3 regions of the Klebsiella africana genome follow, and region 3 is predicted to be linked to each of the others. Evidence: predicted binding sites of a transcription regulator. Region 3 holds the regulator's gene; each other region holds the start of a gene.
What was found. Region 3 encodes sigma-54, which starts transcription at its own class of promoters, with help from an activator protein. Its sites were predicted from a motif close to GTTGGCACANNTTTCGCTNT; they were not measured.
Positions count from the first base shown of each region.

Region 1: glnA (glutamate--ammonia ligase) is a predicted target of sigma-54. The motif match lies at 4,125-4,144, and genes of this name have one in related genera.
Region 2: norV (anaerobic nitric oxide reductase flavorubredoxin) is a predicted target of sigma-54. The motif match lies at 4,356-4,375, and genes of this name have one in related genera.

Region 1 is NZ_CP084874.1:5,168,812-5,178,616, forward strand. It holds gene LGL98_RS24815 (MFS transporter) at 1-1,189, shown strand, start outside; gene ompL (porin OmpL) at 1,276-1,968, shown strand; gene typA (ribosome-dependent GTPase TypA) at 2,030-3,853, opposite strand; gene glnA (glutamate--ammonia ligase) at 4,232-5,641, shown strand; gene glnL (nitrogen regulation protein NR(II)) at 5,830-6,879, shown strand; gene glnG (nitrogen regulation protein NR(I)) at 6,888-8,297, shown strand; gene LGL98_RS24845 (YshB family small membrane protein) at 8,408-8,518, shown strand; gene hemN (oxygen-independent coproporphyrinogen III oxidase) at 8,554-9,805, opposite strand, start outside.
Region 2 is NZ_CP084874.1:1,125,378-1,135,182, forward strand. It holds gene hypF (carbamoyltransferase HypF) at 1-624, shown strand, start outside; gene LGL98_RS05500 (HoxN/HupN/NixA family nickel/cobalt transporter) at 621-1,634, shown strand; gene norW (NADH:flavorubredoxin reductase NorW) at 1,731-2,864, opposite strand; gene norV (anaerobic nitric oxide reductase flavorubredoxin) at 2,861-4,309, opposite strand; gene norR (nitric oxide reductase transcriptional regulator NorR) at 4,497-6,047, shown strand; gene gutQ (arabinose-5-phosphate isomerase GutQ) at 6,010-6,975, opposite strand; gene srlR (glucitol operon DNA-binding transcriptional repressor SrlR) at 6,968-7,741, opposite strand; gene gutM (transcriptional regulator GutM) at 7,808-8,167, opposite strand; gene srlD (sorbitol-6-phosphate dehydrogenase) at 8,292-9,071, opposite strand; gene srlB (PTS glucitol/sorbitol transporter subunit IIA) at 9,084-9,446, opposite strand; gene srlE (PTS glucitol/sorbitol transporter subunit IIB) at 9,460-9,805, opposite strand, start outside.
Region 3 is NZ_CP084874.1:533,823-543,627, reverse strand. It holds gene mlaF (phospholipid ABC transporter ATP-binding protein MlaF) at 3-815, opposite strand; gene LGL98_RS02610 (calcium/sodium antiporter) at 1,025-2,002, shown strand; gene kdsD (arabinose-5-phosphate isomerase KdsD) at 1,999-3,003, shown strand; gene kdsC (3-deoxy-manno-octulosonate-8-phosphatase KdsC) at 3,018-3,584, shown strand; gene lptC (LPS export ABC transporter periplasmic protein LptC) at 3,581-4,156, shown strand; gene lptA (lipopolysaccharide ABC transporter substrate-binding protein LptA) at 4,125-4,670, shown strand; gene lptB (LPS export ABC transporter ATP-binding protein) at 4,677-5,402, shown strand; gene rpoN (RNA polymerase factor sigma-54) at 5,450-6,883, shown strand; gene hpf (ribosome hibernation promoting factor) at 6,906-7,193, shown strand; gene ptsN (PTS IIA-like nitrogen regulatory protein PtsN) at 7,264-7,752, shown strand; gene rapZ (RNase adapter RapZ) at 7,798-8,652, shown strand; gene npr (PTS phosphocarrier protein NPr) at 8,649-8,921, shown strand; gene mtgA (monofunctional biosynthetic peptidoglycan transglycosylase) at 8,985-9,710, opposite strand; gene elbB (isoprenoid biosynthesis glyoxalase ElbB) at 9,707-9,805, opposite strand, start outside.

The sequences.
Region 1 (9,805 bases), 610 kb from region 3:
CACCGATATGCTGACCGGCATATTACTGGACTCGCGGCGTAATATCGGCGCAAAGGGGAAATTCAGGCCTTTTATTCTGTATGCCTCATTCCCCGTCGCGCTGGTCGCCACAGCGCAGTTTTTAGCGACAGATTTTACGCTAACGGTGAAAACGGGGCTGGCGACGGTGCTGTTTATGTTGTTCGGTCTGTTCTATAGCCTGATGAACTGCTCTTACGGGGCGATGGTTCCCGCCATCACTAAAAACCCGCACCAGCGCGCAGAACTCGCCGCGTGGCGACAGGGCGGCGCAACCCTGGGCCTGCTGCTGTGTACCGTTGGCTTTATGCCCATTCAGGCGCTTTTTACAAGTTCACCTTCGCTTGGCTATCTGATTGCTGCGCTGATCTTCTCCGTTTGCGGGTTATTCAGCATGTGGTGGTGCTTTAGCGGGGTGAAAGAGCGCTATATTGAAATCGTACCGGATCATCATAAACCCAGTATTCTCAAGTCATTCTGCGCGATTTTCCGTAACCCTCCTCTGCTGGTGCTGTGTATTGCTAACCTGTGTACGCTGGCGGCATTTAACATCAAGCTGGCGATTCAGGTTTATTACACCCAGTACGTACTGAACGATATCCATCTGCTGTCATGGATGGGCTTTTTCAGTATGGGATGCATTCTGGTGGGTGTTTTTCTTGTCCCCACAACGGTGAAGCGCTTCGGTAAAAAGCAGGTTTACCTGGGTGGACTGGCATTGTGGGCCATAGGCGATGTGCTGAACTTTTTCTGGGGAAGTACATCATTTTTATTTGTGACGTTCTCCTGCATGGCCTTCTTTGGCACTGCCTTCGTTAACAGTCTGAACTGGGCGCTGGTTCCGGATACGGTTGATTACGGTGAGTGGAAAACGGGTATTCGTGCGGAAGGGTCGGTTTATACCGGTTATACCTTTTCACGAAAAATTTCCGCAGCGCTTGCTGGGTTCTTGCCAGGAATTATGCTGACGCAAATTGGTTATATCCCCAATGTTGCGCAAAGTGAAACTACGCTACTCGGTTTACGCCAGCTTATTTTCCTCTGGCCCTGCAGTCTGGCGATTATCGCGGCATTCACTATGGGCTTATTTTACAAGCTCAATGAAAGCCGTTTTGCTTTTATTATCGAGGAAATTGGCCAACGAAAAAAACAACACAACCCGGTATTGTGAATAACTAAAAGACCTCTTTTTTAATTATTGCCGCTCTATCCATTTTAATGGATAGCGGCTCCCCTACGTTAAAAAATGGATTTATTATGAAAAAAATAAACGCGATACTTCTGTTAACCTCTGTTATCTCTACCTCTGCGTTTGCTGGTGCTTATGTGGAAAATCGCGAGGCGTATAACCTTGCATCCGATCAGATGGAGGTCATGCTGCGCGTTGGCTATAACTTTGATATGGGCGCTGGCTTGATGCTCACCAACACCTATACTCTACAACGCAAAGATGAGTTAAAGCATGGCTATAACGAAATCGAAGGCTGGTATCCGCTATTCAGACCAACGGATAAATTAACGATTCAGCCGGGAGGGCTAATTACCGACAAGAGCATTGGCTCCAGCGGTGCGGTTTATCTGGATGTGAATTACAAATTTACCCCATGGTTTAATCTGACCGTGCGTAACCGCTATAATCACAATAACTACAGCTCAACTGACTTAAACGGTGAGCAAGATAATAATGATACCTACGAAGTAGGTACCTATTGGAATTTTATTATCACCGATAAATTCTCTTATACTTTTGAACCACACTATTTTACGCGGGTGAATGACTTTAATAGTAGCAACGGTAAAGACCATCACTGGGAAATTACCAATACCTTCAGGTATCGGATCAATCAAAACTGGCTGCCTTACTTTGAACTACGCTGGCTGGATCGCAATGTGGAGCCGTACCACCGGGAGCAAAACCAGATTCGCGCTGGGGTGAAGTATTTCTTTTAAGTTTTTTAGGCAAAAAAAAGCCGCTGATAATCAGCGGCTTTTTCATAGCAAGAAGCGTTAATTAATCTTCTTTAGAACCACGCATCGCGCGTTTACGGTCGTTCTCGGTCAGGTGACGTTTACGGATACGGATAGAGGTCGGAGTGACTTCTACCAGTTCGTCGTCATCGATGAACTCCAGAGCCTGTTCCAGGGTCATCTTAACCGGCGGAACCAGAACCGTGGCTTCGTCAGTACCGGACGCACGCATGTTGGTCAGTTTCTTACCGGTCAGGCAGTTTACGGTCAGGTCGTTAGAGCGGCTGTGAATACCGATGATCTGGCCTTCGTAAACTTCCGCACCGTGACCGAGGAACAGCTTACCGCGATCCTGCAGACCGAACAGCGCGAACGCTACCGCTTTACCCTGACCGTTGGAGATCAGCACGCCGTTGTTACGCTGGCCCACTTCGCCCGGACGAACGTCGTCGTAGTGGCTGAAGGTGGAGTACAGCAGACCGGTACCGGAGGTCATGGTCATGAACTCTGAACGGAAGCCGATCAGACCGCGGCTTGGGATCACGTAGTCGAGACGTACGCGGCCTTTACCGTCCGGATTCATGTTTTTCAGGTCGCCTTTACGCTCGCCCAGCGCCTGCATCACAGAACCCTGGTGCTGCTCTTCGACGTCCAGCGTCACGTTCTCGAACGGCTCTTGTTTACGGCCATCGATTTCACGGAAGATAACTTTCGGACGGGAAACCGCCATCTCGAAACCTTCACGACGCATGTTTTCAATCAGAACGGACAGGTGCAGTTCACCACGGCCGGAAACGCGGAACGCATCAGCGTCTTCGGTTTCTTCAACGCGCAGCGCCACGTTGTGTACCAGCTCTTTGTTCAGGCGGTCCAGGATCTGGCGAGAGGTAACGAACTTACCTTCTTTACCGCAGAACGGAGAGGTGTTGACGTTGAAGAACATGGAAACGGTCGGCTCATCAACGGACAGGGCCGGCAGCGCTTCGACATTCTGCGGGTCGCAGATGGTGTCGGAGATGTTCAGCTCGCCCAAACCGGTGATCGCGATGATGTCGCCAGCTTCAGCTACGTCGCTCTCGATACGCTCCAGACCCAGGTGAGTCAGCACTTTACCGACTTTACCGTTACGGGTTTTGCCTTCGCTATCGATGATAGTGACCTGCTGGTTCGGCTTCACTTTACCGCGTTTGATGCGGCCGATGCCGATGACGCCAACGTAGTTGTTGTAGTCCAGCTGGGAGATCTGCATCTGCAGCGGGCCGTCAAGGTCAACGTCCGGCGCCGGCACGCGATCGACAATCGCCTGGTACAGCGGGGTCATGTCGTCAGCCATGTCTTCGTGGTCCAGACCCGCGATACCGTTCAGCGCGGACGCGTAAACGATCGGGAAGTCCAGCTGTTCGTCGGTCGCGTCGAGGTTAACGAACAGGTCGAACACCTGATCGACAACCCAGTCCGGACGCGCGCCCGGGCGGTCAACTTTGTTAATGACCACGATCGGCTTCAGACCGTGGGCAAAAGCTTTTTTGGTCACGAAGCGCGTTTGCGGCATCGGGCCATCAAAGGCATCTACCACCAGCAGCACAGAGTCAACCATGGACATAACACGCTCAACTTCACCTCCGAAGTCGGCGTGCCCTGGGGTATCAACGATGTTGATACGGTAATCATTCCATTTGATTGCGGTGTTTTTCGCGAGGATGGTAATCCCACGCTCTTTCTCCAAATCGTTGGAGTCCATCACACGTTCTTGTGCTTCAGTACGTGCGTCGAACGTACCGGATTGCTGTAGCAGCTTGTCAACCAGGGTAGTTTTACCATGGTCAACGTGCGCGATGATGGCGATATTACGCAGATTTTCGATCACAACTTTGCCTCAGGCATTAGAAATAGCGCGTTATTGTACACGTATTAAGCGAAGGACTGAACAGGATCACAAACATCCTCCGCAAACAAGTATTGCAGAGTTTCTTTGTGACCGCTTTCACGGAGCGATAAAAGGGCACCGTAACAAAAATTGCACCAAAATGGTGCTCAATGTTCACACTGAGGCACTACTTTGGTGCATTATCTCCATCATGGTGCAGTCCTTTTGCACTATGGTGCGCATGATACAGCGTTTTATGGGGCATTTAAAAGTTGGCACAGATTTCGCTTTATATTTTTTAAGGCAACAACGCCACTTTTAAGCAGTATGAAGTTTTCGTTACCACGACGACAATGACCAATCCGGGAGAGTTTAAGTATGTCCGCTGAACACGTTTTGACGATGCTGAACGAGCACGAAGTGAAGTTTGTCGATCTGCGCTTCACCGATACCAAAGGTAAAGAACAGCACGTCACGATTCCGTCTCATCAGGTAAATGCCGAATTCTTCGAAGAAGGCAAAATGTTTGATGGCTCCTCGATTGGTGGCTGGAAAGGTATCAACGAATCTGACATGGTCCTGATGCCGGACGCGTCCACCGCGGTCATTGACCCGTTCTACGAAGAACCGACCCTGATCATCCGTTGCGATATCCTCGAGCCAGGCACTCTGCAGGGCTACGACCGTGACCCGCGCTCCATCGCGAAACGCGCTGAAGAGTATCTGCGTGCCACCGGTATCGCCGACACCGTCCTGTTCGGGCCGGAACCAGAATTTTTCCTGTTTGACGACATCCGTTTCGGCGCCTCTATTTCTGGCTCCCATGTCGCGATCGATGACATCGAAGGTGCGTGGAACTCCTCCACCAAATATGAAGGCGGTAACAAAGGCCACCGTCCGGGCGTGAAAGGGGGTTACTTCCCGGTTCCGCCAGTAGACTCTTCTCAGGATATCCGTTCCACCATGTGTATGATCATGGAAGAGATGGGCCTGGTTGTTGAAGCTCACCACCACGAAGTGGCTACCGCAGGTCAGAACGAAGTGGCAACCCGCTTCAACACCATGACCAAAAAAGCGGACGAAATTCAGATTTACAAATACGTTGTTCACAACGTCGCTCACCGCTTCGGTAAAACCGCGACCTTTATGCCGAAACCAATGTTCGGCGATAACGGCTCCGGCATGCACTGCCATATGTCTCTGGCGAAAAACGGGACTAACCTGTTCTCCGGCGACAAATACGCTGGTCTGTCTGAGCAGGCGCTGTTCTACATCGGCGGCGTCATCAAACACGCTAAAGCCATCAACGCCCTGGCGAACCCGACCACCAACTCCTACAAGCGTCTGGTCCCGGGTTACGAAGCGCCGGTTATGCTGGCTTACTCTGCCCGTAACCGCTCTGCCTCTATCCGTATTCCGGTGGTGACCTCTCCGAAAGCGCGTCGTATCGAAGTGCGCTTCCCGGACCCGGCTGCTAACCCGTACCTGTGCTTTGCGGCGCTGCTGATGGCTGGCCTTGATGGTATCAAGAACAAAATCCATCCGGGCGAAGCAATGGACAAAAACCTGTATGACCTGCCGCCGGAAGAAGCGAAAGAGATCCCGCAGGTTGCCGGCTCTCTGGAAGAAGCCCTGCAGGCCCTGGATGCTGACCGCGAGTTCCTGACCGCTGGCGGCGTGTTCACCAATGACGCTATCGATGCCTACATCGCCCTGCGTCTGGAAGAGAACGACCGCGTACGCATGACGCCGCATCCGGTTGAGTTCGAACTGTACTACAGCGTCTAATTTTGCTGTAAATCCAGGGTATGTCGTGTTGTGGCGCGAGATGCCCAGGATATTTTGTTGCCGTGGAAACTTTCAGCCCATCTCAGGATGGGCTTTTTTCTCCACCAACACGCTGATCTCACGAGCTTTTTACCGATAAAAAGCTATACTGCACTAAATTGGTGCACTCATTTTCAGGAGACTGTCGAATGGCAACAGGCACACTGCCCGATGCTGGGCAGATCCTTAACTCCCTTATCAACAGTATTTTACTGGTCGATGATGACCTGGCGGTGCACTTTGCCAACCCTGCGGCGCAGCAGCTGCTGGCGCAGAGTTCGCGCAAGCTGTTTGGCACCCCGTTACCTGAGCTATTGAGCTATTTTTCGTTGAATATCGGGCTGATGCAGGAAAGCCTGCAGGCGGGCCAGGGGTTTACTGATAACGAAGTGACGCTGGTTATCGATGGCCGTTCGCACATCCTGTCGTTGACCGCCCAGCGGCTGCCGGAAGGCTTTATTCTGCTGGAAATGGCGCCGATGGATAATCAGCGCCGCCTGAGCCAGGAGCAGCTGCAGCATGCGCAGCAGGTCGCCGCCCGCGACCTCGTCCGCGGCCTGGCGCATGAGATAAAAAATCCGTTAGGCGGCCTGCGCGGCGCGGCCCAGCTGCTCAGCAAAGCACTGCCCGACCCGGCGCTAACGGAATATACCAAAGTGATCATTGAGCAGGCCGACCGGCTGAGAAATCTGGTCGACCGCCTGCTCGGACCACAGCATCCGGGCATGCACGTTACCGAAAGCATCCACAAAGTCGCCGAACGGGTAGTCAAACTGGTTTCCATGGAGTTGCCGGACAACGTGAAGTTGGTCCGCGATTACGACCCCAGCCTACCGGAACTGCCCCACGACCCGGATCAAATTGAACAGGTGTTGCTGAACATCGTCCGTAATGCGCTGCAGGCGCTGGGGCCGGAAGGGGGCGAAATTGTTCTCCGCACCCGCACCGCTTTCCAGCTGACGCTGCACGGGGTGCGTTATCGCCTCGCCGCCCGTATTGACGTTGAAGATAATGGCCCGGGTATTCCGCCCCATCTCCAGGATACGTTGTTCTATCCAATGGTCAGCGGTCGCGAAGGCGGTACCGGCCTGGGCTTATCTATCGCCCGCAGCCTTATCGATCAGCACTCCGGCAAAATTGAATTCACCAGCTGGCCGGGTCATACCGAATTTTCGGTATACCTGCCTATTCGGAAGTAGAGGTGTTTATGCAACGAGGGATAGCCTGGATCGTTGATGACGATAGCTCCATCCGCTGGGTGCTTGAACGCGCGCTCACCGGGGCCGGCTTGAGCTGCACAACGTTCGAAAGCGGCAATGAGGTGCTAGATGCCCTCACCACCAAAACCCCGGATGTACTGCTGTCAGATATCCGTATGCCGGGAATGGATGGTCTGGCGCTGCTCAAACAGATTAAGCAGCGCCATCCAATGCTTCCGGTCATCATAATGACTGCGCATTCCGATCTGGACGCCGCGGTCAGCGCTTATCAGCAGGGCGCGTTTGATTATCTGCCCAAACCTTTTGATATCGATGAAGCCGTCGCCCTCGTCGACCGGGCGATAAGCCACTATCAGGAGCAACAGCAGCCGCGAAATGCGCCGATAAGTAGCCCAACCGCCGATATCATTGGCGAAGCGCCAGCTATGCAGGATGTCTTTCGTATTATTGGCCGCTTGTCGCGCTCATCCATCAGCGTGCTGATCAATGGCGAATCCGGTACCGGTAAAGAGCTTGTCGCACATGCCCTGCATCGCCATAGCCCACGTTCAAAAGCGCCGTTTATCGCGTTGAATATGGCGGCGATCCCCAAGGACCTGATTGAGTCCGAACTGTTCGGCCATGAAAAAGGAGCCTTTACCGGCGCCAATACCGTCCGTCAGGGTCGCTTTGAACAGGCTGACGGCGGTACGCTGTTCCTGGATGAAATTGGCGATATGCCGCTTGATGTCCAGACTCGTCTGCTGCGCGTACTGGCGGATGGTCAGTTTTATCGCGTGGGCGGCTACGCGCCGGTGAAGGTCGATGTGCGGATCATCGCCGCCACCCACCAGAATCTGGAGCAACGGGTGCAGGAGGGGAAATTCCGGGAAGATTTATTCCACCGCCTGAACGTTATCCGGGTACATTTGCCGCCGCTGCGCGAGCGCCGGGAAGATATTCCGCGTCTGGCCCGCCATTTTCTGCAGATAGCCGCCCGTGAGCTGGGTGTTGAAGCCAAACAGCTGCATCCGGAAACGGAGACAGCGCTGACCCGCCTGGCGTGGCCAGGCAACGTCCGTCAGCTGGAAAACACCTGTCGCTGGCTCACCGTCATGGCCGCCGGCCAGGAGGTGCTGACGCAGGATCTGCCGAGCGAACTGTTTGAGACCACGGTTCCGGACAGCCCGACGCAGATGCAGCCCGACAGCTGGGCGACGCTGCTGGGTCAGTGGGCCGATCGGGCGCTGCGATCCGGTCATCAAAACTTGCTTTCAGAAGCGCAACCCGAAATGGAGCGCACGCTGCTGACGACCGCCCTGCGCCATACTCAGGGGCACAAGCAGGAGGCTGCGCGCCTGCTGGGATGGGGGCGTAATACTCTGACACGTAAGCTAAAAGAGTTGGGCATGGAGTAGTGATTAACGGCATGATGAAAAATCGCCGATCAGCGCAAAGTGCTGCTATTTTGTACTTTACTGTTCCGATGAGTTGAGTATGATCGTGCCCGGCATTAGGGGAGAGCATCATGTTTGAATCACTGGTGAGTATGATATCGAGCGGCGCCGCTGCGAGTCACACGCCACAAACGGCAGTCGCTGCCGTGCTGTGCGCTGCGCTGGTCGGGCTGTTTAGCTAATTATTCCCCCTCTCCTGCGGGAGAGGGGGAAAACATTAAATAACCCGTGAGAACTGCTGCATCCGGGCCTTTTGCCGTAGATAGGCATCAAAGCACATACAGATGTTGCGGATCAGCAGGCGGCCTTTCGCTGTTACCTGAATAGCCTTACTATCCACCTCCACCAGCCCGTCATGCGCCAGCGGCGCCAGCAGCTTCAGATCCTCGGCAAAATAAGACGCAAAATCCACGTCCCACTGCGTCTCGACCGCCGCGATATCCAGCCGGAAGTTACAGATCAGCGCCTTAATCACGTCGCGACGCAAACAGTCATCGCGAGTTAACGCGATCCCGCGCCACAGAGCGTCCCCTTGCTCTGCCACCTGCTGGTAGTACTGCTTGAGCTCTTTTTGGTTCTGGGCGTAGCTGTCGCCAATCATGCTGATCGCCGAAACGCCCATCCCCAGCAGATCAGTATCCCCCTGGGTGGTGTAACCCTGGAAATTGCGGTGTAGTATGCCATGACGTTGCGCGACCGCTAATTCATCGTCTGGGCGTGCAAAGTGGTCCATGCCGATAAACTGATAGCCTGCCGCCGTCAGCGAGCCGATGGTCTCCTGGAGGATCTCCAGCTTCTGTTCAGCGGAGGGCAGATCGGCATCTTTAATCTTCCGCTGAGCGGCAAAGAGCGTGGGCAGATGCGCGTAGTTAAACACGCTCAGACGGTCAGGATTAAGCTCGGCAACCTTTTGCAGGGTAAAGGCGAAGCTCTCCGGCGTTTGCTTCGGCAGGCCGTAGATGAGGTCGATATTGGTTGAGGTAAAACCAATCTCCCGCGCATGGTGGAGCAAATCAAAGATGAACGCTTCGTCTTGCTCACGGTTAACCAGGCGCTGAACCTCTTTATTGAAGTCCTGCACGCCCATACTCAGGCGGTTGAAACCCTCAGCGCGTAAATGATCGAGGACATCCAGCTCGATCTCACGCGGATCGACCTCAATGGAGATCTCGGCTTCCGCGCTGAAATGGAAGTGGCTGCGCAACAGATCCATCAGACGACTGATTTGCGCCTTATTGAGATAGGTTGGCGTGCCGCCTCCCCAATGCAATTGCTTAACCTGACGACTGGCAAACAGCGGCGCGCGGTGAATGATCTCCTGTTCAAGGACATCAAGATATTGATCGGCTTTATGCTGTTGGCGGGTGACTATCTTATTGCAGCCGCAGAAATAACACAGCTTATGGCAAAACGGGATATGCACGTACAGCGACAGGGGACGCTGTGGGTAACGGGCCACAGCGGCATCG
Region 2 (9,805 bases), 590 kb from region 3:
GCGCGCCAGCCGTGGCGAAATCTGCTGGCCCACTGTCTGGCCTTTGTCCATGACTGGCAGGATTATCCGCAGACCGCCCCCCTGCGCCAGCGCAACTGGCCGCTGCTGGCGCAGGCCATCGAACGCGGGATTAATGCGCCGCGCGCCTCATCCTGCGGACGGCTGTTTGATGCCGTTGCCTGTGCGCTGGATTGTGCGCCGGAGAGCCTGAGCTATGAAGGCGAAGCGGCCTGTCGGCTGGAAGCGCTGGCCGCCAGCTGCCCCGGCGTCAGCCACCCGGTTACGCTGCCGTGGCGCGACGACGCGCTGGACATGGCGATCTTCTGGCGACAATGGCTGAACTGGCAGGCGACCCCGGCGCAGAAAGCCTGGGCATTCCATGACGCCCTGGCCTGTGGGCTGGCGGCAATGGCCCGCGACCGCGCTACCGCCCGCGGCATCGACACGGTGGTTTGCAGCGGTGGGGTGCTGCATAACCGCCTGCTGGCGGCGCGATTGACCTTTTATCTGGCGGATTTTACTCTGCTGTTTGCGCAGCAGTTGCCGGCCGGCGACGGCGCAATCGCCTATGGTCAGGCGGTGATCGCCGCCGCCCGCGGGCAGGCTCAAGGAACACAATCATGATAATGACAGTTTTACGCCAGCAGCCGCGCGCCGCGGGTCTGGTGTTGGGGTTGATCGCGGCGAACTTACTGGCCTGGTGCTGGGCGCTGCAGGCCTTTGGCGACAGCGGCGCGCTGATGGCCGCCAGCCTGCTGGCCTGGGGCTACGGCCTGCGCCACGCGGTGGACGCCGACCATATCGCGGCGATTGATAACGTGACCCGCAAGATGATGCAGCAGGGACGGCGGCCTTTCGCCGTTGGGGCGTGGTTTTCGCTGGGCCACTCATCGATTGTGGTGCTGGCCTCGGCGGCGATTGCCGCTACCGCCACGGCCTTCAGCGCGCAGATGAGCTGGCTGCACGACACCGGCAGCGTCATCGGCACCGCCGTGTCGGCCCTGTTTTTACTGGCGATGGCCTTTATCAACCTGGTGATTTTACGCAGCGTGTGGCGCAGCTTTCGGGCGTGGAAGCGCGGGGAGCCGGTGAGCGATGAAATTGTTAGCGGTGGCGGGGTGATGAGCTGGCTGTTTGGTAAAACCTTTCGTCTGGTCAGCCGCAGCTGGCAGATGTACCTGGTCGGCTTCCTGTTCGGCCTCGGTTTTGATACTGCCACTGAAATCGGCGTATTGGGTATCTCCGCCGCCGGCGCGTCGAGCGGCATTTCTGTTTGGTCGATTATGGTCTTTCCGGCGCTGTTCGCCAGCGGTATGGCGCTGGTGGATACCCTCGATAACGTGCTGATGGTCGGGGCCTACGGCTGGGCGTTCAGCAAGCCGCAGCGCAAGCTCTATTACAACATGACCATTACCGGTACCTCGGTAGTGGTGGCGCTGTTTATCGGCGGTCTGGAGGCGCTGGGCCTGCTGATGGATAAGTTTGCGCTCAGCGGTGGAATATGGCGCTGGGTGGGGGCGTTAAACGACAACCTCGGCGACGCCGGGTTTGTGGTGGTCGGGCTGTTTGTCGCCTGCTGGGCGCTGTCGGTGCTCAACTATCGCTGGCGTGGCTACGATAATCTGGCGCGTTAGGCTGGATATTTTCCCGGCTTGCGCTGCGCTTAGCCGGGCTACCAGGACAATACCGTAGCCCGGCTAAGGCGTTTACGCCGCAAGCCGGGAAAACCATCAACTCACCAGTTGCTTGAGCAGCGCAAAGGCTTCCTTCATTTTATCTTCGCTCACCACGAAGGCGCGCAGCTGATTTTCGGCATCCAGCCCTTTCGCCACCAGCCCCTCTTTGGCGGCCACGATATTCCACGTCAGATCGTCGCGGCGGGTGTCGCCGGCCAGATGCAGCGGCAGCTCCGGCGTTTTCACTTTTACCAGCATTGGCGGCAGTTTGAGTTCCCCCGCCTGCGCCAGCAGGTTTTTACTCAGGCACATGGCACTGAGTAAAATCGGCTGCAGGAACGGCAGTACCACGCCGTTGATTTCCGCGCAGTCGCCGAGGGCATAAATCGCCGGGTCGCTGGTTTGCAGCTGGTTATTGACCACAATACCGCGGTTAATTTGCAATCCGGCGTGGCGCGCCAGCGAGGTTTCCGGGCGCAGGCCAGCGGCGGCCACCACCGCATCCACGGTTATCGTGCGCTGGCGATCGAGATTGACGCGAATGCCGTCGGCGGTTTGCTCCAGCCCCTCCAGCTGCGTTTTCAGCATCAGATGTACGCCCATCTCGGTGAGCCGATGCTGCAGGCGGCTGCTGGCTTCCGGCGGCATCAGCGCCGCCAGCACGCTGGCGGAGTTATCAACCACGGTTACCGCTTTGCCGGCCCGGCAGAAATCCATCGCCAGCTCGCAGCCAATCAGGCCGCCGCCGACGATCAGCACCCGCCTGGCATCGCGGAGCTGGCTCTGCGCTGCGCCATATTCGCGCTGGCTATTGAGCGTTAGCATCAGTTCGCGCCCCGGTACCGGCGGGATAAACGGCGCCGCGCCGGTGGCCAGCACCAGTTTGTCGTAGCGCCACTGGTTATCCTGGCTCTTCACTAACCGGTTTTCGGCGTCGATATCGCTTACCCAGGTATGGGGAAACAGACGCAGATTGTACTGCTCGGCGAACTCGCCGGCGCTTTGCAGGGTCAGATCGTCGGCCTTCTGCCCGCGGCTGATGACATGGCTGAGGTCCGGTTTGTTGTACTCATCCATGCTATCGGCGGCGATTAACGTCAGCGGGATTTGCGTATCCTGCTTACGGATATTTTTCACCAGCTGGCGGGCCGCGAAGCCCGAGCCGATGATGACGATGCCATCACTCATTTTGCCTCCGTCGCCAGTACGTCAAAGACATCTTTGCCAAGAGAACACTCAGGGCAGAGGAAATTGTCCGGCACTTCATTCCACGGCGTACCCGGCTGTACATCCTGGTTAGGTTCGCCTTTCGCCGGGTCATAGACCCACTGGCACACGCTGCACTGCATCATGGGACCGAGGTCAGCGGCCGCGGCGGCGGCGCAGACGCAATCCTGTGGTTCCGGCGTTGTCGCTGCTTCAGCAACCGGCAGCGGAGAGAGGGCCCACTGGCGGGCGATGTCGCGACCGTGTTGGCGGCACAGTTCCAGCGCGTCGATATCCGGGCGCCATTTGGCTTTCAGGCTCAGCGACATCTCAAAACCGGCATCCTGCAGGCGGGTGGACAGGCGGTCTACCGCGCCGCCGCTCCAGCCGTGCGAGCCAAAGGCGCTGGCGCGTTTATTGCGAAAACGCAGCCCGGTCATCTCTTCCACCAGCCCGGCGATTTTCGGCATCATCACGTTGTTCATGGTGGAGGTGCCCACCAGTACGCCTTTCGAGCGGAAAACGTTGGTCAGAATGTCGTTTTTGTCGCTGCGGGCGACATTGAAGATTTTTACCGCCACCCGCGGGTCAACTTCGGTGATCCCCTGGGCAATGGCGTCCGCCATCATACGGGTGTTGTTGGACATGGTGTCGTAGAAAATCGTGATGCGATCTTCCTGGTAATCCGCCGCCCACTCGAGGTATTTTTCGACGATTTGCGTCGGGTTATCGCGCCAGACCACGCCGTGGGAGGTGGCAATCATCTCCACCGGCAGGTTGAAGCCGAGGATTTCAGTAATTTTCGGCGTCACCAGGCGGCTGAACGGCGTCAGAATGTTGGCGTAGTAGCGCTGGCACTGTTCGTACAGTTCAATCTGGTCCACTTCATCGTTGAACAGGTGTTCGTCGCAGTAGTGCTGGCCGAAGGCGTCGTTGCTGAACAGCACCGCGTCACCGGTCAGGTAGGTCATCATGCTGTCAGGCCAGTGCAGCATCGGCGTTTCCACGAAGATCAGCTGTTTACCATTACCGATATCGAGAGTATCGCCGGTTTTCACCACGTGGAAGTTCCACTCAGGATGATGATGATGGCCGTTGATCGAGTCGATGGCGTTGGCGGTGCAGTAGATCGGCGTATCCGGGATCTGCATCATCAGTTCGGTCAGCGCGCCGGCATGATCCTCTTCGGCGTGGTTAATGACGATGTAGTCGAGGTCAGCGAGATCGATTTCGCTGCGCAGGTTCTGCACGAACTCGCGGCTGAATTTATGATCGACGGTATCGATCAGCACGTTTTTTTCCTCGCGAATGAGATAGCTGTTGTAGCTGCTGCCGCGCAGCGTTTTATATTCGGTGCCGTGGAAATCACGCACTTCCCAATCGCGTTGGCCAACCCAAAGAATGTTATTTTTAACCACAATAGACATAGCAACCTCAATCAATACAGTGTGTTTAAATTCAGTTGATTGGCTTATATCAAGTTGCGTGCCAACTTTTTAATTAATTGATAATTATCTGTTTTTTATTTTTTCCGATTTTAGTTGTTGTCAAAATGACAATGGTTAAAATAGTCGATATGACAATGTGTATTGTCAAAATGACAATGGAGCGGCAATGAGTTTTTCCGTCGACGAGCTGGCGAGAATCGCCATTGATTTACAAAGCGATATTGGTCACACCGACCGTTTTTCGCGCCTGATTACCACCCTGCGGCAGATCCTCGGCTGCGATGCTTCAGCGCTGCTGCGCTATGAGGCGCATCAGTTTGTGCCGCTGGCGATCGATGGCCTGGCGCAGGATGTGCTAGGTCGGCGCTTTGCTCTGGAAGGACACCCGCGGCTGGAGGCGATTGCGCGCGCCGGGGATGTGGTACGCTTCCCGGCGGATAGCGACCTGCCCGACCCCTATGACGGCCTGATCCCCGGTCAGGAGAGCCTCAAAGTCCATGCCTGCGTGGGACTGCCGCTGTTTGCCGGGCAGACGCTGATTGGCGCGCTGACCCTTGATGGCATGGATGCCGACCGTTTCGATAGCTTTAGCGATGAAGAGCTGCGGCTAATTGCCGCGCTGGTGGCCGGGGCATTGAATAACGCGCTGCTTATCGCCCGCCTCGAGGCGCAAAACGTCCTGCCGGCGCAGGCGGTGAATTACCCGCTGCCGGAACGTCAGGAGATCATCGGCCTGTCGGCGCCCATGCTGCAGCTGAAAAAAGAGATCGATATCGTCGCCGCCTCGGATTTAAACGTGCTGATCAGCGGCGAAACCGGCACCGGTAAAGAGCTGGTGGCGAAGGCGGTGCATCAGGGGTCGCCGCGAGCCGCCAATCCGCTGGTGTACCTCAACTGCGCGGCGCTGCCGGAAAGCGTGGCGGAGAGCGAGCTGTTCGGCCATGTGAAAGGGGCATTTACCGGGGCTATCAGCAACCGCAGCGGTAAATTTGAGATGGCTGATAACGGCACCCTGTTCCTTGACGAAATCGGCGAACTGTCGCTGGCGCTGCAGGCGAAACTGCTGCGCGTGCTGCAGTATGGCGATATTCAGCGCGTCGGCGATGACCGCAGCCTGCGGGTCGATGTGCGGGTGCTGGCGGCGACTAACCGCGATCTGCGCCAGGAAGTGGTGGCAGGGCGCTTTCGCGCCGATCTCTATCACCGCCTGAGCGTCTTCCCGCTGTCGGTTCCGCCGCTACGCGAGCGGGAAAACGATGTGGTGCTGCTGGCGGGCTATTTCTGCGAGCAGTGCCGTCTGCGGATGGGGCTGGCGCGGGTCATTTTGGCTGAGGCGGCGCGAAACCGGCTGCAGCAGTGGTCCTGGCCGGGCAACGTGCGCGAACTGGAGCATGCTATTCACCGGGCGGTGGTGCTGGCGCGGGCCACCCAGGCCGGTGATGAAGTGGTCCTGGAGCCGCAGCATTTCCAGTTTGCGGTGGCGGCGCCGATGTTGCTGACTGACACAGCGGCAGCGGCGCCCGCGACGGGAAACGTCAATCTGAGCGAGGCGACCGACTCTTTTCAGCGAGAAGCCATTAGCCGTGCGCTGGAGGCGAACCAGGGCAACTGGGCGGCGACCGCCCGCGCGCTGGAACTGGACGTCGCCAACCTGCATCGGTTGGCGAAACGTCTGGGTCTTAAAGGATCCCCGCCTGGTAAAAGTTCTGCAGGTTGATGGCACCGACCAGTTGGCCGTTTTCATCTACGACCGGCGCGGCGCTGATTTTGTGTTTCATCAGCCGCTCTTTGGCTTCCACCGCGCGGCTCTCCGCCTGCAGCGTCACGCCGTTGCGGGTCATCGCCTGCGTGACGCCATCGTCTAACGTGCCGCCGCCTACCAGCCAGCGGCGCAGGTCACCGTCGGTGAAAACGCCCTGCACGCGGTTGGCTTCATCGCAGACCGCCACCAGGCCGAGTCCGGTGCGGCTGAGTTCAAGCATGGCGTCCATGACGTTGGCCTCGGTATTGACCCGCGGCACTTCTTCATCGCGACGCATCAGGTGATGCACTTTGTTCAGCAGCCGCGCGCCGAGGGCGCCCGCCGGGTGGGAACGGGCGAAATCCTCTTCATTGAAACCGCGCGCCTGCATCACCGCCATCGCCAACGCGTCGCCCAGCATCAGCGTGTTGACGGTGCTGGAGGTTGGCGCCAGATGCATCGGACAGGCTTCGCGCTCCACGGCGATATCCAGCACCGCTTTCGCCGCCAGCGCCAGCGGCGAGGTGGATTTGCCGGTCATCGCCAGCAGCGGAATGGATTTTTCTTCCAGCCGCGGCACGATGAGATCCAGCTCTTTCGCGCTGCCGGAGTAGGAGATAAACAGCATCACGTCGCGGCTATCGAGCATGCCGAGATCGCCATGCAGGGCTTCCGCCGGATGGACGAAAAAGGCCGGGGTGCCGGTGCTGGCGAAGGTGGCCGCCAGCTTTTTACCGATGTGGCCGGATTTACCGATACCGGAGACAATCAGTTTGCCCTCGCAGTGGATGATGGTTTCCGCCGCGCGGATGAAGTCGTCGCCCAGGCGTTCCGGCAGGCGGCTCGCCTCCTGCAGCTCAAGCATCAGGGTCTGGCGTCCGGCCTCTAACAGAAAGTTACTCATGATGTTCTCCAGTAATAATGACTTCTATGCCTTTGGCTTCCAGCGCCTGCTGGAATGCAGGGTCAATATCGGCATCGGTAATCAATTTATCCACGCGCTCCAGGCCGCAGACAATATTGGGGCTTTTACGACCAAACTTGGATGAGTCGGCCATCAGGATCACTTCGCGGGCGGCATTGCACATCGCTTTGCTGACGGTATACACCTCATTGAAGGTGGTCACGCCGGCGTTCAGATCGATGCCGTCGGTGCCCATAAACAGCTTGTCAAAACTGAACTGCTCAAAGGCGTTCTCCGCCAGTTGGCCATGGAACGAGGCCGATTTTTTGCGGAAGGTGCCGCCGGGCATCAGGATAGTCTGTTCATTATCCAGTTCGGCAAGGGCGTTGACGATATGCAGACTGTTGGTCATCACCGTGATGTTATTGAAGTGGCTGAGCAGCGGGACCATTTGCAGCACGGTGCTGCCAGCGTCGAGGATAAGGGAGTCGCCGTCGTGAATAAAACGGACGGCAGCTTCGGCGATGCGCGCTTTTTTATGAGTGTTGATCAGCGTCTTGTGATCGATCGGCGGATCGGCTTCATCCTTGTTAAGCATCACGCCACCGTAGGTGCGAATGACGGTGCCGGCATTTTCCAGCGTGACCAGATCCTTACGGATGGTGGTGCCGGTGGTATCGAAGTGTTGCGCCAGCTCTTCGACCGAGCATTTTCCCTGCGACTGCAGGAACTCGAGAATGGCTGCCTGGCGCTGACGGGGTTTCATAGGCGTCTATCCTGCGTTTAAGTTTCGAAGTGATAATTTCGCAAGATATTTACTTTTACAACGAAATTACCCATGTTTCGGATTAAGCGCTAATGATAGTGCATTCTGACAGCGCGGATCATGGGGAAAGATCACATCAGGTTGCAATTCCGCGATATGTTTGCCGGTAAGCGTGGGAATTTTTTGCGGGCGGGCGAAAATAGTAAAACCTTTCATCAGCAGCGTATCGCTAATGCGGTCGTTATCATCGACGGCGATGGCGACGATGGCGCGCGGTTGAAAGCGCCCGGCGGAGCGGCCGACGCCGACCCGGCCCTGCTGGCAAAGGCTATCAAAGGCGCGATTGAAGCGGCGGATCTGCCAGCCGCCAAAGGCCAGCTGGGTAAGCCAGGCGATGGCGGCGACGGTAATGAGTGCGGTAACCATAATGTCTCCTGAAAGTGTGATACCGGGAACAACCCGGGTACCGTTTGTTGTCGGGTGGCGGCTAGCGCCTGACCCGACCTACCGTTTTGTAGCCCGGATAAGCGCTGCGCCATCCGGGAACCTGTTAAAACATCACCTGGCCGCCGGTGACGTTAATTGACTGGCCCGTGCAGTACGACGCCTGCGGGCTGGCGTAAAACATCAATACGTTCAGCACATCCTGATATTCGCAGCCGCGCTTCAGCGGCACCTTATCGATGTAGTACTGCTCGACTTCGCTCTCATCGATACCGAGCTTGGTGGCGTACTGCGGCAGCAGCGACTGGAACATCGGCGATTTCAACAGATTGCCGAGCATCAGCGAATGGACGGTAATACCGTACTCCGCCAGATCCAGCGCCAGCGACTGGGTCAGCCCGACGCCGCCGAACTTCGCCGCGCTGTAGCCGGAGTTGTGCTTACTGCCGACTTTGCCGGATTTCGAGTTGATCTGAATGATGCGTCCCTTAATGCCGTCGCGGATCATCAGCCGGGAGAACTCGCGGGCGCAGAGGAAATAGCCCACCAGATTGACCTGTAGCGAGCGGTCGAAATCACCCAGCGCAAAGTCGCTAATAAACGCCGCTTTGGCGATCCCGGCACTGTATACCAGCAGATCGACGCGCGAGAAAATCTCGTCCACCCCATGGGCCAGCGCGGTGACGCTGGCCTCGCTGGTGGCGTCGGCGCCGAAACCGTACGCCATACCTTCGCCATATTCAGCGTTGATCTCTTGGGCGACGCGGCTGGCTTTTTCACTTTGAATATCGACCACCGCCACGCGGTAGCCCTCGGCGGCCAGCCCGCGGCACAGAAACTCTCCTAAGGTTTGTCCGCCACCAATGACAACAGCAACCTGATTCATCTCTCTCTCCTTTTAAGCAACAAATTTCAGTACGCAGCCGGGCGCGATGGCGTCCGGCACCGGGCCCGCCACATGGACGGTACCGGGGAACTCCGCTTCACGATGGCCGTCAAAGCGCAGGGTGATGTGGCCCAGCTCGCGCAGGTTTTGTTCGGCTACCTCGCCGACGGCGGTCACCGGGTAGCGCTGTTCGCCAAGCTGCAGCTCTGCCCCCGGCCGCAGCGCGCCGGCCAGCTCGCCGTGGTTGTGAATAAAGCAGTACTCTTCAATATCCGCCGGGGCGCCCTCGCGGAAGGTGATCAGCATTTGCTCTTCCAGCGCCATCGTCGCGCAGGCGCCGATGTGCGTAATGGTGGTCTGGTAAATCACAGTCATCTTCAGGAACCTCTTACTGGTAAATAAATCCGGAAACGAACCACGCGATCAGCACGGTTGGCGCGCCTGTCAGGAAGCGACTGACCAGCACCGACGGCACGCCGACGCGCACGGTATCCTGGCGGGCTTCGGCCAGCGACAGGCCTACCGGAATAAAATCGCAGGCGGCCTGGGCGTTAATGGCGAATAGCGCGGGCAGGGCGAGGTGCGGCGGAATGTTGCCAAGGCCGATTTGAACGCCGATCAGCACGCCGATGACCTGGGCGATAACCGCGCCGGGGCCGAGAAACGGCGACAGCAGCGGGAAGGAGCAGATCAGCGCCAGGGTCACCAGCCCCAGCGGATGGCTGGCGAGCGGC
Region 3 (9,805 bases):
GCTCAACTCCCTATGCCTAATAAATCATGGTGATAGTCGCCAGCCGGATAACGGAACGGTACCGGACCGTCGGCAATACCATCAATGAACTGACGAACCCGAGGATCGGCATTCTCCCGCAGCGACTGGGCACTACCGTGGGCGACAATCTTTTTATCCGCCACGATATACGCGTAGTCCGCGATGCTAAGCACCTCAGGCACATCATGCGAAACCACGATGCAAGTGACACCCAGCGTACTGTTGAGTTCAGAAATTAGCTTCACCAGCACGCCCATGGTGATAGGATCCTGCCCGACGAACGGTTCGTCGAACATAATCAGATCCGGCTCCAGGGCAATGGCTCTCGCCAGCGCGGCACGGCGCGCCATCCCGCCGGAAAGCTCGGAAGGCATTAACTTCGCCGCACCGCGTAGCCCCACCGCTTCCAGCTTCATCATTACCGTCGTATGCAGCAGCGCAGGAGGGAGATGCGTATGTTCGCGCAGCGGATAGGCAACGTTATCAAAGACATTGAGATCGGTGAACAGCGCACCGGACTGGAACAGCATGCTCATCCGCTTACGCACCGTATAAAGACGCGAACGTGTCATCTGCGGCACGTTCTCGCCATCAAACAGGATCTCTCCCCTGTCCGGCGGGATCTGCCCGCCGATCAGGCGTAACAGGGTAGTCTTGCCGATCCCCGAAGGTCCCATAATCGCAGTAATTTTACCGCGCGGCACCGACAGCGAGATGTCGTCGAAGATCACACGATCGCCGCGAGAAAAGCGGATACCGCGCACTTCAACTAAATTCGCCTGAGTTTGGCTCATAAAATCATCCTTACTAAACACCTGACGGGCAAGCATGGCCCTTTCTTACGCCACAATCACAACATTTTTACAGAATCTTACCTGCACAGGTTAGCGAAAGCTGGCATTTGTTTTACTTTTGGCACACATAAAGTCAAAATTAAGAATTCGTTACGCTGCGTAGGGATAACCCAGCGAGGCGACGATTATACCTGAAGAAAGGACTTTAGATGCTCTTAGCGACGGCTCTGTTAATTATTGGTTTATTGCTGGTTGTCTACAGCGCCGATCGTCTGGTCTATGCCGCTTCTATTCTGTGTCGCATGTTGGGGATCCCGCCGCTGATCATCGGTATGACGGTGGTGAGTATTGGCACCTGCCTGCCAGAGATCATGGTTTCCACCGCGGCCTCGCTGCACGGGCAGACCGATCTGGCGGTCGGCACTGCGCTCGGCTCCAACATCACCAATATCTTACTGATCCTCGGTCTCGCCGCCTTACTCAGGCCATTTACCGTGCATTCTGATATTCTGCGCCGCGAATTACCGCTAATGTTGCTGGTGAGCGTGCTGGCGGGACTGGTGCTCTACGATGGACAACTTTCCCGTCTCGATGGGCTATTTTTGCTGACGCTAGCGTTTCTTTGGCTGCTGTTCACCATCAAAATCGCTCGTCTGGCGGAGCGCCAGGGAAGCGATAGTCTGACCCGGGAACAGCTGGCGGAACTGCCACGCGAAGGGTCGCTGCCGGTCGCTCTGCTCTGGTTAGGGGTGGCGATGATTGTCATGCCGATGGCCACCCGTATGGTGGTGGATAACGCGACGGTACTGGCGAACTTTTTTGCCATCAGCGAACTGACCGTCGGCTTAACGGTTATCGCTATCGGCACCAGCCTGCCAGAGCTGGCTACCGCCATCGCTGGCGCGCGGAAAGGAGAAGATGATATTGCCATCGGCAATATTATCGGCGCAAACATCCTCAATATTGCGCTGGTGCTGGGGCTACCCGCGCTGATTGCGCCGGGGACTTTTGCCGCTGAAGCCTTTACCCGCGATTATGGCGTGATGCTGCTGGTCAGTCTGATCTTCGCGGTACTGTGCTGGCGCCGCCAGCAGCAGCCGGGACGACTGGTTGGCGCACTGCTGGTCGGCGGCTTTGTAGTTTGGTTGGCGATGCTGTTCTGGACAGCGCCGCTCTTCGTTGAATGACTCGGGATAACATCATGTCGCAAATAGATTTGCCCACGGATTTTGACTTTCAACAGGCAGGCCGTCAGGTGCTGGAAATTGAACGTGAAGGTCTGGCCCAGCTCGATCAATATATAAATGAAGATTTTACCCATGCCTGCGAAACCATTTTCCGCTGCGGCGGAAAAGTCGTGGTGATGGGGATGGGCAAATCTGGCCACATTGGCCGCAAAATGGCCGCCACTTTCGCCAGTACCGGTACCTCAGCATTTTTTGTCCATCCCGGTGAAGCCGCGCACGGTGATTTAGGTATGGTAACGCCGCAGGATGTGGTGATTGCGCTGTCAAACTCTGGCGAATCGAATGAGATACTGGCGCTGATCCCGGTTCTGAAACGCCAGCAGGTGAAACTTATCTGCATCACCAGTCGACCGGAGAGCAGCATGGCGCGCGCGGCGGATATTCACCTGTGCGTGAAAGTGCCCAAAGAGGCCTGCCCGTTAGGGCTGGCGCCCACCTCCAGCACCACCGCGGCGCTGGTAATGGGCGATGCCCTCGCCGTCGCTCTGCTGGAAGCCCGCGGCTTTACCGCCGAAGATTTCGCCCTGTCTCATCCGGGTGGCGCACTTGGTCGTAAGCTGTTGCTACGCGTCAATGATATTATGCATACCGGTGATGAAATCCCGCACGTCGGCTTACAGGCCACCCTGCGTGATGCGCTACTGGAAATCACGCGTAAAAATTTAGGCATGACTGCCATCTGCGATGACAATATGAATATCATCGGCATTTTCACCGATGGCGACCTGCGCCGGGTCTTCGATACCGGCGTCGATATGCGCGATGCCAGCATTGCCGACGTCATGACCCGGGGAGGGATCCGCATCCGTCCCGGCACCCTGGCGGTGGATGCGCTTAACCTGATGCAATCCCGTCATATTACCTGCGTGCTGGTTGCCGATGGCGACCATCTGCTGGGTGTGGTACATATGCACGATCTGCTGCGCGCGGGCGTAGTGTAAGTAAGGAAAAAATAATGAATAATGCTGATGCTCAGTTAGCAACCTGCTACGGGCCGGTAAGCCAGACGTTTCTCGATCGCGCGGCGAAGATCCGTTTGCTGATCCTCGATGTCGACGGTGTATTATCCGACGGGCTTATCTATATGGGTAATCAGGGCGAGGAGCTGAAGGCGTTCAACGTCCGTGATGGCTATGGTATCCGCTGTGCGCTGACCTCGGGTATTGAAGTGGCGATTATTACCGGGCGAAAAGCTAAACTGGTAGAAGATCGCTGTCAGACGCTGGGCATCACGCATTTGTATCAGGGGCAGTCGGATAAACTGCTGGCGTTCCGCGATCTTATGGACAGACTGGGTGTGTGCGCAGACGAAGTCGCCTACATCGGTGACGATCTGATTGACTGGCCGGTGATGGCCGAAGTAGGCCTTAGCGTCGCCGTTGCGGATGCGCATCCGCTGCTGCTGCCGCGCGCCGATTACATCACCCGGATTAATGGCGGCCGTGGCGCGGTACGTGAAGTCTGCGATTTGTTACTATTGGCGCAGGGCAAGTTGGATGAGGCCAAAGGGCAATCAATATGAGTAAAACCAGACGTTGGGTTATCATTTTACTGTCGCTGCTTGCGCTGATCCTCATCGGCCTGAATCTGGCGAATACGGACGACACGGCCCAGCCGGAGGTCAATCCCAACGACCCGACGTATAAAAGCGAACATACCGACACCGTGGTGTACAGTCCGGAAGGTGCCCTGAGCTATCGGCTGATTGCCGAACACGTGGAGTATTTTTCCGATCAGGAGGTCTCCTGGTTTACCAAACCGGTCATGACCACCTTTGATACCAATAAGGTGCCGACCTGGTCGATCAGGGCAGACAAAGCGAAGCTGACGAATGACCGGATGCTCTATCTTTACGGGCACGTTGAGGTGAATGCGCTCGCGCCGGATTCTCAACTGCGCAAAATTACGACGGATAACGCCCAAATAAATCTGGTAACGCAGGACGTTACCTCCGATGACATGGTGACGTTATACGGCACCACATTTAATTCCAGCGGCCTGAAAATGCGTGGAAACCTTCGCAGTAAAAATGCCGAGCTGATTGAAAAGGTGAGAACCTCTTATGAAATTCAGAACAAACAAACTCAGCCTTAAGATTGCGCTCGCCGGCGCGTTACTGGCCGCCAGCCTGCCGTCTCTGGCCAAGACGGGCGATACCGATCAGCCGATCCACATCGAGTCCGATCAGCAGTCGCTGGACATGCAGGGCAATGTCGTCACCTTCACCGGTAACGTGGTCGTGACCCAGGGGACGATCAAGATTAACGCGGATAAAGTGGTGGTCACCCGTCCGGGCAATGAGAAAGGCAAAGAGGTGATCGAAGGTTTTGGTAACCCGGCCACGTTCTATCAGATGCAGGATAATGGCAAACCGGTAAAAGGCCGGGCGTCGAAAATGCGCTACGAGCTGCAGAACGATTACGTCGTGCTAACCGGCAACGCTTACCTTGAGCAGCTCGACAGCAATATCAAGGGCGATAAGATCACCTATCTGGTGAAAGAGCAAAAAATGCAGGCCTTCAGCGACAAAGGTCGACGCGTCACCACCGTTCTGGTGCCGTCTGAGCTGCAGGACAAAAGCGGCAACCAGCAAAAGAAGAGTAACTAATTCGTTATGGCAACCTTAACTGCGAAGAATCTCGCCAAAGCTTATAAAGGCCGCCGCGTGGTGGAAGATGTCAGTCTCACCGTTAACTCCGGGGAGATTGTCGGCTTGCTCGGCCCGAACGGCGCCGGTAAAACCACTACCTTCTACATGGTGGTCGGCATTGTGCCGCGCGACGCGGGCAATATTATTATCGATGACGAAGACATCAGTCTGCTGCCGCTGCACGCGCGCGCGCGCCGGGGCATCGGCTATCTGCCGCAGGAAGCCTCCATTTTCCGTCGCCTGAGCGTCTATGACAACCTGATGGCGGTTCTGCAGATCCGTGACGATTTGAGCAGCGAACAGCGGGAAGATCGTGCCAAAGAGCTGATGGAAGAGTTTCATATTGAGCACCTGCGCGACAGCCTCGGTCAGGCGCTCTCCGGTGGTGAACGCCGCCGCGTTGAAATCGCCCGCGCGCTGGCGGCAAACCCAAAATTTATTCTTCTGGATGAACCGTTTGCCGGCGTTGACCCGATCTCCGTTATCGATATCAAACGCATCATTGAGCACCTGCGCGACAGCGGTCTCGGCGTTCTGATTACCGACCATAACGTCCGTGAGACCCTCGCGGTCTGCGAACGCGCGTATATTGTCAGTCAGGGACACCTTATCGCTCATGGTACACCGCAGCAGATCCTCGAAGATGAGCAGGTTAAGCGCGTGTATCTTGGGGAAGACTTCAGACTCTGATAGGGTAGAGGTTACAGACGTTTTAGCCGGAGATATTTACCCTGAACATGAAGCAAGGTTTGCAATTAAGGCTTAGCCAACAGCTTGCCATGACGCCGCAGCTGCAGCAGGCGATTCGTTTGCTGCAGTTGTCCACGTTAGAACTCCAGCAAGAGCTCCAGCAAGCGCTGGAAAGTAACCCGTTGCTTGAGCAAACCGATCTTCACGACGAGGTAGAGGCAAAAGAGGTGGAGGACCGCGAGTCCCTCGATACCGTCGATGCGCTTGAGCAAAAAGAGATGCCCGACGAGCTGCCCCTCGATGCCAGTTGGGATGAGATCTATACCGCCGGCACGCCGTCGGGTAACGGCGTCGACTATCAGGACGACGAACTACCTGTCTATCAAGGTGAAACCACCCAGACGCTTCAGGATTACCTGATGTGGCAGGTTGAGCTGACGCCTTTCACCGACACCGACCGCGCAATTGCCACCTCCATCGTCGACGCCGTCGACGATACGGGCTACCTCACCGTTCAGATTGAAGATATCGTCGACAGCATCGGCGATGACGAGATCGGCCTGGAAGAGGTGGAAGCGGTCCTGAAGCGCATCCAGCGTTTTGATCCGGTTGGCGTCGCGGCAAAAGATCTGCGCGACTGCCTGCTGATCCAGCTGTCGCAATTCGCCAAAGAGACGCCGTGGCTGGAAGAGGCTCGGCTGATTATCAGCGATCATCTCGATCTGCTGGCAAACCATGATTTCCGCACCCTGATGCGGGTGACGCGCCTGAAAGAAGAGGTGCTGAAAGAGGCGGTGAACCTGATCCAGTCCCTGGATCCGCGTCCTGGCCAGTCCATTCAGACCAGCGAACCGGAATATGTCATCCCGGATGTGCTGGTGCGCAAGGTCAGCGGCCGCTGGACCGTGGAGCTCAACGCCGACAGCATTCCCCGGCTGAAAATTAATCAACAGTATGCAGCCATGGGCAACAACGCCCGCAATGACGCCGACGGCCAGTTCATTCGTAGCAATCTGCAGGAAGCCCGCTGGCTGATTAAAAGTCTGGAAAGCCGCAACGATACCCTGCTGCGCGTCAGCCGCTGCATCGTTGAACAACAGCAGGCTTTTTTCGAGCAGGGTGAAGAGTATATGAAGCCGATGGTGCTGGCCGATATCGCCCAGGCCGTCGAGATGCATGAATCGACGATTTCCCGTGTGACCACGCAAAAATATCTGCACAGTCCGCGCGGTATTTTTGAACTGAAGTATTTCTTTTCCAGCCATGTGAATACCGAAGGCGGCGGCGAAGCCTCGTCGACGGCCATTCGTGCGCTGGTGAAGAAGTTAATCGCCGCGGAAAACCCCGCGAAGCCGTTGAGCGACAGCAAGCTCACTTCCATGCTGTCCGAGCAGGGTATCATGGTGGCGCGCCGCACTGTCGCAAAGTACAGAGAGTCTTTATCCATCCCGCCGTCAAACCAGCGTAAACAACTGGTCTGACACAACCGATAAGGAAGACACTATGCAGCTCAACATTACAGGACACAACGTCGAGATCACTCCCGCCATGCGCGACTTCGTTACAGCGAAGTTCAGCAAGCTGGAGCAATTTTTCGACCGGATCAATCAGGTCTATATTGTGTTAAAAGTAGAGAAAGTGACGCAAATTGCGGACGCGAATCTGCATGTCAACGGTGGCGAAATCCATGCCAGTGCGGAAGGGCAGGATATGTATGCAGCTGTCGATGGTCTTATTGATAAGCTGGCAAGACAGTTAACGAAGCACAAAGATAAACTAAAACAACACTAATTGTCCGGGCCCCTCTGCGTCCGCTGCTAGGTACCATCGGCGGCGGGCGCGGGGGCGCTCAGGTGAAATTATGATGAACAACGATTCGGCTCTACAACTGAGCAACGTCCTGAACCAGGAATGTACCCGTAGCCAGGTTCACTGCCAGAGCAAGAAGCGTGCTCTGGAAATCATTAGCGAACTGGCCGCCAAACAGTTAAGTTTGCCGCCGCAGGTGGTGTTCGAAGCGATCCTCACCCGTGAAAAAATGGGCAGTACCGGGATCGGCAATGGTATCGCCATTCCTCACGGTAAACTGGAAGAGGATACGCTGCGTGCTGTCGGTGTTTTTGTCCAGTTGGAAACCCCCATCGCCTTCGACGCGATCGACAATCAGCCTGTTGATCTGCTGTTCGCGCTGCTGGTGCCGGCCGACCAGACAAAGACTCATCTGCATACGCTCTCCCTGGTGGCCAAACGGCTGGCGGACAAAGCGATTTGCCGTCGCCTGCGCGCGGCGCAGAGCGATGAAGAGTTGTATGAGATCATCACCGAAGCAGGAAGCAGCGATGACGCATAACGGCAGTCGCACCTTATCCTTTATCGTACTGAGGAGAAACGGTACATGGTACTGATGATCGTCAGCGGCCGCTCGGGCTCGGGGAAATCCGTCGCTCTGCGAGCGCTGGAAGATATGGGCTTTTACTGCGTGGATAACCTGCCGGTCGTGCTGTTGCCAGACCTGGCGCGGTCGCTGGCTGACCGCAATATCTCCGCGGCCGTCAGCATCGACGTGCGTAACATGCCGGAATCACCGGAGATCTTCGAGCAGGCGATGCAGAATCTGCCGGAATGCTTTTCGCCGCAGCTGCTGTTTCTCGATGCCGACCGCAATACCCTGATTCGCCGATACAGCGACACCCGTCGTCTGCATCCGCTGTCGAGCAAGAATCTGTCGCTGGAAAGCGCCATCGACGAAGAGAGCGATCTGCTGGAGCCCCTGCGCTCCCGCGCCGATCTGATCGTCGATACGTCCGAAATGTCGGTGCATGAACTGGCCGAGATGCTGCGTACTCGCCTGTTAGGCAAACGCGAGCGTGAATTGACGATGGTCTTCGAATCCTTCGGCTTTAAGCACGGTATCCCGATCGATGCCGATTACGTCTTTGACGTGCGCTTCCTGCCCAACCCGCACTGGGATCCGAAACTGCGCCCGATGACCGGTCTGGATAAACCTGTAGCCGCCTTCCTCGACCGGCATACCGAAGTGCACAACTTTATCTACCAGACCCGGAGCTATCTTGAGCTATGGTTACCGATGCTGGAGACCAACAATCGCAGCTATCTGACGGTGGCCATTGGCTGCACCGGCGGTAAACATCGTTCGGTTTATATTGCTGAACAACTGGCTGACTACTTCCGCTCGCGCGGCAAGAACGTGCAGTCTCGTCATCGGACGCTGGAAAAACGTAAATCATGACCGTAAAGCAGACCGTTGAGATCACCAATAAGCTGGGCATGCACGCCCGCCCGGCGATGAAGCTGTTTGAGCTGATGCAGAATTTCGATGCCGAAGTACTGCTGCGCAACGATGAAGGAACCGAGGCGGAGGCAAACAGCGTGATTGCCCTGCTGATGCTGGACTCGGCGAAAGGGCGACAGATAGAGGTGGAGGCCAGCGGTCCGCAGGAAGTGGAAGCCCTCGCCGCGGTGATTGCCCTGTTTAACGCTGGCTTTGACGAAGACTAAACGTGACGCTTCCCGGCGACGGACGACTGGAGACTGTACCAGCCCCGGCGCCGGATTAACCCGTTAATAGAGCTTATGCTCGCGCATGAACCCTTCCCCTCCCAGCTGTCGCATCTGGCGCAGGATCCAGGCCTGGCGGCTGCGCACATAGCCCGAGGGCGCATCGGCGCGATAGCGGATCGGGTTTGGCAGCACCGCGGCCAGCAGCGCCGCTTCACCCGGCGTCAACTGGCTGGCAGGTTTATGAAAATAGCGCTGGGCGGCCGCTTCCACACCAAATATTCCATCGCCGAACTCGGCAATATTCAGGTAGACGGTCAGGATCCGCTTTTTACTCCACACGGTTTCTATGCCGATGGTCAGCCCGGCCTCCAGCCCCTTGCGCAGCCAGCTACGGCCATCCCATAAAAACAGGTTCTTTGCCGTCTGCTGCGACAGCGTTGACGCGCCGCGAATCCGCGTCTCGTGACGTTCATTGTGCGCCAGCGCTTTCTCTATCGCCGATACGTCAAATCCCCAGTGTTCCGGGAACTTCTGATCTTCGGCCGCCATCACCGCCAGCCCCATCCACGGAGAGATCTTATCCATGGCGACCCAGTCGGAATGCGCCAGATAATGGAAATCGCCGGACAGCCAGGCGCTCACCTGCCGCTCAAGCATCACCGCCGAAAACGGTACCGGCAGCACGCTAAACAACGCAATACCCCCGCCCCAGAAGACAGCGGCGATCAGTAGCAGGCGCAGCACCAAACGTTTTAACAGCGCAAGGGGCGCAACGCGGAGCCTCATGCGCTCAGCGCCAGCACGCGGGCCACCAGCTTCTCAATTCCGCTGGCGGCTTGCGCAATGTCCTCCGCCAGCATATACGCCGGCGTGGTGACCAC